Regions from separate parts of the Clostridium sp. AWRP genome, predicted to be linked through region 1. Evidence: riboswitches for the same ligand, from Rfam matches in the RefSeq annotation. Region 1 holds a riboswitch; the other holds the start of a gene.
What was found. Region 1 has a riboswitch for molybdenum cofactor ahead of fdhF (formate dehydrogenase subunit alpha). Riboswitches for the same ligand answer to the same signal wherever they lie in the genome.
Positions count from the first base shown of each region.

Region 2: linked by a shared signal. The riboswitch ahead of DMR38_RS10285 (aldehyde ferredoxin oxidoreductase family protein) and the one ahead of fdhF (formate dehydrogenase subunit alpha) in region 1 are both predicted to bind molybdenum cofactor.

Region 1 is NZ_CP029758.2:3,525,064-3,530,567, forward strand. It holds gene DMR38_RS16335 (alpha/beta hydrolase) at 1-969, shown strand, start outside; gene DMR38_RS16340 (4Fe-4S dicluster domain-containing protein) at 1,289-1,858, opposite strand; gene fdhF (formate dehydrogenase subunit alpha) at 1,920-4,058, opposite strand; molybdenum cofactor riboswitch at 4,278-4,409, opposite strand; gene DMR38_RS16350 (TetR/AcrR family transcriptional regulator) at 5,054-5,504, shown strand, end outside.
Region 2 is NZ_CP029758.2:2,208,230-2,213,733, reverse strand. It holds gene DMR38_RS10290 (sigma 54-interacting transcriptional regulator) at 151-1,500, opposite strand; gene DMR38_RS10285 (aldehyde ferredoxin oxidoreductase family protein) at 1,684-3,507, opposite strand; molybdenum cofactor riboswitch at 3,911-4,029, opposite strand; gene DMR38_RS10280 (HesA/MoeB/ThiF family protein) at 4,045-4,731, opposite strand; gene DMR38_RS10275 (MoaD/ThiS family protein) at 4,734-4,958, opposite strand; gene DMR38_RS10270 (molybdopterin biosynthesis protein) at 5,034-5,504, opposite strand, start outside.

The DNA of each region.
Region 1 (5,504 bases):
AAAAACAGCATTGCGGAGATGCAGATGTTACCGCTTGGAAACACAAAGCAGTCAGTTATCATCCGAGGCGAATGCCGTAGCAACCCTGTACTATTACTTGTTCATGGAGGACCAGGTTCCGCTGAAACTCCGCTCTTCAGGTACTACAATGCGGCGCTCGAAAAAAACTTTATTGTGGTTTATTGGGATCAGCGTGCCTGCGGAAAATCATATACCAAACAGGATGCACATATTCCTCTTTGTATCCAAATGTTTGTGGAGGATCTCTGCGATTTGGCAATGTATCTCAAAAAATACCTTGGAAAAGAGAAAATCTATCTTCTGGCGCATTCGTGGGGTACTCTTATTGGCATCCTTGCGGTGTCACAACATTCGGAGCTTTTTTACGCATATGTTGGTACCGGACAGGTTGCTAGTATGCCGGAAAGCGAGTTTGTATCCTACCGATTTACACTTCAGGCTGCAAAAGAGCAAAAAAACGAAAAGGCCATACGTGAACTTACAGCAATCGGTGAACCGCAAAATGGTGTTTATTCATCTGGAATTACAGGTATACGTACACAGAGAAAATGGCTGAACTATTTTGGTGGTACGATTTATGGCTCAAAAAGTATTAGAAAGTTTATTATCAGGTTTTTTACATCCACGGAATATAACCTTGCAGATATCGTCCGCTTTTTCAAGTCACTTAACACACCCGAGAGAAACAAGCTCTCTCAGGGAGAATTCTTGAAAACGGATTTGTTTAATACAATAAAAGAGGTTGAAATACCCATCTATTTTTTCCTTGGAAGATATGATTATCAAGTTGCGTCTGTTGTGGCTGAAAAGTTCTTTCACGCAATAAAATCACCCAAAAAAGAACTTGTTTGGTTTGAACAATCAGCACACAGTTCCTGTTTTGAAGAAGCAGAAAAGTTTAACAGGCTGATGGTTGATATGGTCTTATCTACTACATTCTCATTATGAGCATAGAAATAATTTACAATAGAACGAGTGTGTGAAAGCATAAATCTAAAGAAACACCAACAGACATTCTTAATAAAATATTGGATGCTGCAAGAACTGGTTGGGGCTGTTGCATTATTCAGAAAATAAAATCAGTATACATAGAGGTAGTGACAGGGTAGCTTCTGTGTACTGCAAAGTAGATTTACTATATGGAAAATTAATTTTCAACACATCGAACTTATTAGACGTTAATTAATCCCAGTTACTTTGTAGTACAAGGCAACTACCCCTACTAATGTAAATAATGGAATACTTTTTAAATCACAAAATTTACGGATCAACCTATATTAGTTAATCCTAATGCACTTCGTTTTCTTTTTTCTTTAATAGATTCATTAAGCTCATCAGATTTAACTATATTAAATGCATTAGTTGGGCAAACTTCTACACAAGCTGGTCCATTTTCTCTTCCATTACACAAATCACACTTATTACCTACCATTTTGTATTTAAAACATAACTTACCATCATCTGTAATTTTTAAGCCATGTTGTACTACCTTTTTTCCGTTATTAAATTCAGGAACTAAGTCAATAGCACCTACAGGACATGCCATAAGACAAGTTTTACAACCTATACAAGCGCTTTTATTTATAGAGACAACTCCGTTTCTATTCGTAATACACTTATTTGGACATACGTTAGCACAAGGAGCATCTTCACACTGCCTACATTGAATTGGTGCACTAACTTTAGCTGTTTTTACAACACTTAAACGTGGATAAAATTCAATTTCAGAGCTTTCTGATGTAAATATATTTTTGTCAGAATGAGCTACTACACAAGCTATTTCACAGGTTCTACATCCTATACATTTATTAGGATCTGCAACAACAAAAGTATTCATTATATTTATTCCTTTCTTAATATATATTTTGTATATAACAAGTGTTCAACTTCACTAAATGCTACATATTTTTCACTCCCATTTTTTTACGTAATTCATTGTATGTTTCTAATAAACATTTTTCAGCTTTATCTTGATCCTCTATTGCCTCCACTTTAACTGAACAATATTTATATTCAGGTGTTTTTGATATAGGATCTAAATTATCAACAGTAAGGTTATTACAAGCTCCAATCCACCATTGATAAGTCATATAAGTATTACCCTTACGAACTCTATCTGTAACTAAGGCTCTTGACATTACAGAACCTCTTCTTGAACTTACCCGTACTAGATCTCCATCCTTTATATCAAGTTCTTCAGCATCTTCCAAACTCATTTGAATTTTACCTGGTTCATCTTCAAGTGCCTTGAGAGCACGACAATTACCAGTCATTGTTCTTACAGAGTAGTGGCCTATTTCTCTAACTGTACATAAGCTTAATGGATATTCCTTATCTGGAGATTCTTGTGTAGGTCTCCATTCTGCTGCAAATAAAATACCTTTTTTACTTGGTGTACTAAAAATATTTCCTTCATAAAGCACAGGCGTTCCAGGATGATCCTCAGAAGGACAAGGCCAAATTATTCCTCCTAACTTTTCCATTCTTTCATAGCTAGCACCAGCAAATTTAGGAGTGAGACTTCTCATTTCATCCCATATTTCTTCTGTATTATTATAATGCATAGAATATCCCATAGCAGTAGCTAACTCACAAATTATCTGCCAATCTGGTTTAACAGCTCCCTTTGGTTCAACAGCTTTTCGGAATCTCTGGAAACCTCTATCAGCAGAACTGTATACACCTTCATTTTCTCCCCAGGCAGTAGCCGGAAGTATTACATCAGCATGTAAAGTTGTTTTATTCATAAATATATCTTGAACTATTACAAGTTCCAATTTATCTAAAGCTTTTCTTACATCGTTTGCATTTGGATCACTTTGAACACAATCCTCTCCCATTATATAATAAGCCTTTAGTTTATTTTCTTTTAAAACAAGTCTAGGCACTTCTGTTAAATGATATCCGACTTTATCAGGAAGTTTTACTCCCCAAGCTTTCTCAAATTTTTCTCTAACATTTTTATCCGTAACTTTTTGATATCCAGGGTAACAATTAGGAATAGCACCCATATCACAAGAGCCCTGAACATTATTTTGTCCTCTTACAGGACCTATACCAACACTAGGCCTACCATAGTTTCCTGTCATTAAAGCTAAACCAGCTAAACCTTTAACTACATCTACAGCTTGACCAAATTGACATACTCCCATACCATAAAGAATCATTGGATTTTTTGCATTAGCATACATCCTCATGGCTTTTTTTATATCTTCAGCAGGAACATTTGTTATTTTTTCTGAATATTCAGGACTATATTTTTGTATAATTGATTTATACTCTTCAAAGTTTTCAGTATAATTAGCAACATATTCTTTGTTATACAAATTTTCATTAAGTAATACATTGGCAAATGCATTTACAAGAGCCATATTAGTACCACCTTTTAATGGAATCCAAAGATCACATATTCTCACACTTTCTGTGACCCTAGGATCTACGACTACAATTTTTGCTCCTTTTTCCTTTGCTTTAACTATTCTTCTGGCAACTATAGGATGAGATTCTGCTGGATTATATCCAAATATAAGAAGCAAATCTGAATTTTCAATTTCAGGAATAGTATTTGACATGGCACCATTTCCAAGTACTGTAGCTAATCCTGCTACTGAGGGACCATGACAAACTCTAGCACAGTTATCTACATTGTTTGTACCTATTACAGCACGTGCAAATTTTTGCATTACATAATTCGTCTCATTTCCGGGACCTCTAGAACAGCCTGTAGTCATTATAGAATCAGCACCATACTTATTTTTTATTTCTGTTAACTTTTCTGACGTAAACTTAATAGCTTCATCCCAAGTTACTTCTACTAACTTACCATTTTTCCTTAACATAGGTTTTTTTATACGTGGAGTTAGAAGTTGAGGATCATTTAGATAATCCCAACCATAACGTCCTTTAAGACAAAGAGTTCCTTCATTTGTTCTTCCATTAGCAGGTTCTGCTCTTACTATTTGTCCATCTTCAACAACTAGATAGAGTTGGCATCCAGCACCGCAATAAGGGCATACAGTTAATACCTTTTTTTTCATTAATAACTTCACTCCTTCTTCTTTATAAATAGGCGTGCTCATAACTCTCACCCCTTTTATTTCAAGGCTCGGTAGAGCCTAAAAATCATTATCAATCAAATTTTTAAGTATCATTAAAATACCCTGAGTAATAATATACTTATATATTTTTTGTATAAAATATATATTAAAAATATTTTGATAATATAAAAAGTTCATACTCATAATAGGCATAGTTTACCTATATGAATATGAACTCCTTTGCAAAATAGCAGGCATAAAAATTACTTTTCACACCCAAAACGTCCATGTTAGCCTTAACCTATTATCCTTTAGCCTAAGGTTAAATATAGATCGGAGTTTATTTAATTGTATTTTGATAATATAGTTTTTATTAACTAATGTATACTTATTTCACATTAAAAGTTTCAAGGCTGGCAATACAACCTATATACTTTTAATTGCTCCTTTTGGACTTCATGGCAAATTAACAATAGTACTTTATGTAAACATTTTACTACATACAATATCAATCATAAACCATTATTTGAATTTTATATATGATACCTCTACAATATTATAATTTATAATAATAACCAAACTCATAACACATTTTAGCAATCATTATTTGAACAAACTGTCAAAAACAGGTTTCTAGAATTAAACTTTAATATGTATAATATAAAAAATGTTGAAAGCAGAAGTTAATATAGATTTTAGTAAAATATCCTATGGGGTAGCACCAACATTTCCGACAAAACCCACGCTAAGGAATAATATGGAATATTGTTCCTTAGCGTGGGTTTTGTTAATAATAAATTCTTAATCTTATATTTTTATACCTATTTCGGAATCGTAGGAAAAAATTAATAAACCGAATAAAGATATATATGCTTTTAGTTACTTTTTTTAAAGTTAGAAGCAAAATCGAAGAGATATACTATATATTGACACTTTATGAAAATAAGCATATAATGAATTTGAATTCAAATTCATTACAATTAAAGGAGATTTTTATGAATAATATTGGGCTTACTAAAGCAAAAAAAATAAAAGATTTAAAAAGAAAAGCTATTCTTCAAGCAGCCGCAAAGGTTTTTTCCCAAAAAGGATACATTGATTCTTCGATAAAGGATATTACAAATGAAGCTTCTGTATCAGTAGGTTCTTTTTATTCTTACTTTAATAATAAAGAGGGAGTATTAGCACAGATTTACGAAGAAATTTCTGATATGAGTTTAAAAGCTGCCGTTGATGCTTCTATGACCGTAAAAGACAGTATTGTTAAAAAATTTACTTTGGCAATGACCAGTGCAATTTGCACATATGTAAATAACAAAGAATTCTCAAAGATACTATTTGTAAAATCTATGGGAATTAATGAATCATTCGAAAAGAAACGTTGGGAGATATTAGACAAAACAAATGTTTATTTAAAAGGAATATTGGAACATTTAGATCAATTCC
Region 2 (5,504 bases), 1.3 Mb from region 1:
TATAATTCCTCCAATCATAACAACAGTTTTAAATTTATTTTTTCCATTGAAAGATTGCCTTTTAACTTTTATAAGTTTTGCCACAATTACTTATTGCTATCTCTTCAAGAGTTTATGCAAATATGATAATATCTATTTAGAATGGTACTTCTATATGGAACAGTAAATATTATATTTCTTGATTTTTCTATAAAGAGTATTTCTGCCTATACCCATAGCCTTGGCAGCTAAAGTAACATTTCCATTAAACTTTCTTATTACATTTTCTATATGTGTTTTTTCTAAATTTTCAAGGTTCATATTAAACATAAAATCTTCATCATAATATATATAACTATTTTCCACTTTACGTTCTTTAAATAAGCCTTCTGATTGAATAACATTTTCATCTACATGTTCAATATTTATAAAAAATTCAATAACATTTTCTAGTTCTCTTATGTTTCCAGGCCATTCATACTGTACTAACTTATCCATTTGATCACTAGTAATTTTTATTTTTCTTTTATTTAATTTCTTACTTATTCTATTCATATAATAATCAACTAATAAACAAATATCGTCTTTTCTATCCCTTAAAGGGGGGAGTGGAACAGGAAGAACATTTAATCTATAAAATAAATCTCTTCTGAAATTTTTATTTTCAACTTCTTCTTTTAAATTTTTATTTGTAGCTGCAATTATTCTAACATTTATGGGTATTTGCTTGTACCCTCCAACTCTTACAATCAGTCCCTCTTCTATAACTCTTAATAACTTTACCTGCATGTCAACAGGCATTTCCCCTATTTCATCTAAAAATATAGTCCCACCATTTGCCATTTCAAACTTACCTAAATTTCCTCCCTTTTTAGCTCCTGTAAAAGCACCTTCCTCATATCCAAAAAGTTCTGATTCTATAAGTTTTTCCGGAATTGCGCCACAATTAACAGCCATAAAAACTTTCTCTTTTCTATCACTGTAATTGTGTATAGCCTGAGCAAAAATTTCTTTTCCTGTACCACTTTCTCCTGTTATTAATATAGTAGACTTACTATTAGATATCTTTTTTGAATACTCTATTATATTTAAAAAGTTCTTATTTCTCCCTATTATTTTGTCAAAAGTATATATAGCCTTGCCTTTTAATCGCCTTTCTTCTAATTTTCTTTTCTTTTTTATTTCTTTAAAAACAACTATAATTATCCTGTCATCCATTTTTTTTGTGTATAATGGATATATATTTAAGTTTAATTTAAGTACATTCTTAATAGATTTTATGCTAGTTTCTACATTCTGTTGAATGCTTATATTATGTATATTACTTATTATATTATTCCAGTTATCTACCATATCTTGAATATTCATATCCATTATGCACTCTTGACTATATCCTGTAATTTGTAGTAAAGCACTATTTACAAATTTAATTTTTCCATAAATGTTACAAATCATAATGCCTTCATGTATAGATTCAATGAATCCTTCAAAGCTTTGCTTATTACTATTGAAGTTTATCATAACAACTAAATTTCATCTCCCAAACTTATCCAACCACAACTTAATACTCTTGCAAATATATAATCAAATAATCTAACTTCTATTCTCAAATTCACACCTTCCTATTAAAAAACAGACTTCATATATAGAGAGAGCCTATCTTCTTTAATACATGAAGTCTAATTTCTAGTTTATGGAATCAGACTAAAATTTACCTATATATTCATCTAACCCTAGTTTTTTTAATGTTTCTTCTGTAGGTATACCCTCTTTACTCCATCCTCGTACTGAGTAATATTCTGGAAGAAGAACATCTAGCCTATGAACACTTCCTTTTGATGGACCATCTGGAATAGGAGTTTCTAAAAGTCTCTTTGGTAATGTATCTTGATCACTGCCTATTCCAGCTGCAAGATTAAACATTTTTTCAAGAGTCCAGATTCTATCTCCTGCCTCTAATAGTGAATCTGCATCATAAGTAGCTCCTCCTACTACTGCATTATACATATCTACATAATCCTGTATTCCAAGTCCAAATGTAGTGAATATACACAATCCTAAAGAATCAATTACAGCAGTTAAATCATGAAATAATTTGGCATAGGCTGCTTTACCATCTAATGCAAATCTATCAAGTTTTTCAGGATAGCCTAATATTTCAGGGTTAATCATATATCCCTTAATATGACAGCCTCCTCTAGGGTTAACTGCATAAGTAATACCGTGTCCCTGTATTGCCCTTGGATCATATGCTGGAATTTCTTGTTTTTTAACTGTCATAGAATACTCAGGTACTCCATAACCTTCACAAAGTCTATAGGAGCCATTTGTCATCTTTGCTCCAAAGCCTTCACTATATACCATTTTCTTTATCCAGCCAATCATGGATTCCGTATCACCCCACTTGAGTGATAAATTATCTCCAGCTATTTCCTCATCTTTTACATATCCTCTTTGATAAAGTTCCATAGCTGCAGCAATTGTTGCACCACAAGTAATAGTATCAATACCATATTCATTACATAACATATTAGCTTCATTTATAGCATCTAAATCATACGAATCGCAGTCAGAGCCAAAACACCATATTGTTTCATACTCTGGTCCTCCACATTCTGTTCCGTCCTTTAATTTAACCCATCTTCCACAACCTATAGGACAGCTGTAGCAAGGATTTTTTCTTACTAGTTGATTAGCAGTCAAAGTTTCTCCACTTATCTTATCTGCTTGATCAGTATAAGATTCTTGAAAGTTTTTTACAGGATGAACTCCATTTTCGTTTATTATATTAACTAGTATGGCTGTACCATAAGTTGGCATTCCCTGACCAGCTACTGGATCATTTTTTAATGTTGTAATTTTTTCTATAGATACTTTTTTTACTTTTTCTTTATCAGCTAAAGCTACTTTTCCAGTTCCTTTAACTACAATAGCTTTTAAGTTTTTAGATCCCATAACTGCACCAACACCGCCTCTTGCTGCAGTTCTATCTACATCATTCATAACTGCTGCCATAAGGGACAATCTTTCACCAGCAGGTCCTATACATAATACTTTTGATCTATTCTCAGTTATCTTTTCTAACTCTTTTGTAGTTTCTGATGTAACTTTTCCCCAAAGCTGTGATGCATCTTTAATTTCTACCTTATCATCTACTATTTCAATATAAACTGGTGAATCAGCTTTATCCTCTACTATTATCATATCCCAGCCAGCTTTTTTCAAGTCTACTCCCCATTTTCCACCCGAGTTTGAAATTGCTATAGTTCCTGTAAGCGGTGCTTTAGTAACTACCATAAACCTTCCACTAGTTGGAACTGGAGCTCCAGTTAACGGACCTGTTACAATTATAAATTTATTTTCTGGTGATAATGCATCTATTTTAGGATCTATTTCATCAAATAAAGTTTTAACACCTAGTCCTCTACAGCCTATGAACTTTTTAGCTTTATCCAAATCTAAATCTTCTGACTTGCAAGTTCTTTCCTTTAAATTTATTCTCAGCACTTTACCATCGTAACCATACATTGAAATTCCTCCTAGTATAAATATATTTACTTCACAAAGTTTATAAAGCATACATTGTGCCAAATATGGTTACAAAAAAACACTCAATAATCAAAAACACATACAATGCGTTGATTATCAAGTGAATTCATAGTAAATAATTTAGCAACATTTTTTATTTTATAATAAAATGCTCAAATAATAAGCAATATATTTCTCTACACTACTAATAATAATAAATATGTTGCTTATTATTGCCAAAGTGCTCAAAAAAAATACAATATTACTGTTTTTCTTTTAGAAAAACGTTCAAATAATGGACAACAATATTTTTATTTTTTAAAAACGTTCCAATATGGATCAATTTTTTGTGAACTTTGTTTATAAAAAATAGGCATGCGCCAAAAGCACATACCTATTTTATTAGTATTTACAATGATCTTCTTCTCAAACACGGAAAGCACATCATTTTCATAACATACTCATTGGTCTTATCTCCATAGACTTAGCGTTAGGATCAAAAACTTAAAGTCCTATAATATACTTGATTGTACAATTTTATACCAGTGGAACTATATCATACTCAGTTGAAAGAAGATCTATAAAAACCATCTTTTTTCTTAAAAGTTCTCCTCTACCTAAAAGAATCTTTATTACTTCACTTACTTGAATTGAAGCTGCTAAAGCTGGTGTAAACGATGGATTACCCATTTCCTTTTCAATTCCTTTGGCTGTTCGTTTATCTACATTATAAATCTTATTTAAAGTATCATCTCCTGGGAATATAGTAGTAACTTGAGCATACCATCCTGCTATAGCTCCATAAACCATTGGTATATTAAGTTTTTTACAGCTGCGTTGAAGTAACAATCTTGCTGGTATGCTGTCAAGAGCATCTACTACTACATCGTGATTACTTAAAATACTGCAGGCAGTATCTTCTGTAAGCATTTTTTCTAATGCTTTTATCTCTATTAGTGGATTTACTTTTTCCATTCTAGCCTTTGCTTCCTGTGCTTTGCTAAAACCTATAGTGTCTGTACTTGAAAGTATTTGCCTATTTAAATTAGATTCCTCAAATACATCTCCATCTACTGCAGTAATACTTCCTATTCCTATTCTTCCAAGCATTTCAATAACATAACCACCAATTCCTCCACAGCCTACAACACAAACTTTAAATTTCTTCAAATTATTATTTTCTTCTTTTGACAGAGTTTTCATATTTCTAACATAACGTTCCAACTTTAACCGCCTCCTACTGGTGGGAATAACGATAAGACATCTTTGTCATTAAGTTTCGTATTTGCTTTACCATCCCTACCGTTTATAAGTAAAATAGCCACTTCTTCTTCACTAATATTTATTTTTTCTAATATATCAGAAGGTGTTACAGGCTCGTCAAATTCTAAAAACAATTTTTTATCTCTATCTTTTCTAAAGTAAGCAAATAATCTAACTTCTATTTTCAAGTTTTCACCTCCTTTATCACATTAAATATATTTATCTTAAAGCATAAATTATGCCAAGCATATTTATAAAAAGACTTATTTACCGTTACAATCAGTTCTTATTACTTTCCCCATATTTGGATATTCATATCCTCCAAGTCTATCTAATTCTTTTAAGAACGTGTCACTCTTCATAACATCAATTAATTCTCTAATTGTTTTCATTTTTAAATATTCCTCTGGTACTGCAAAATCATATTCTTCATTACATACTGGAATAAAATCAAGTCCCATCATTTTTGCTGCTGAATATATTCCAAGACCACAGTCTACATCTCCACTAGCCACTGCTGCTGCTACAGACAGGTGGGTAAATTCTTCTCTTTCATATCCATTAATATCATTTGGTGAAATACCTAACTTTTTTAAATAATAATCCAGTAATAACCTTGTTCCTGCTCCCCTTTGTCTATTTACAAACCGTATACCTTTTTTCGATATGTCTGAAATTTCCTTAAGTCCCAGTGGATTTCCTTTTTGAACCATAAGACCTTGAACTCTATTTAC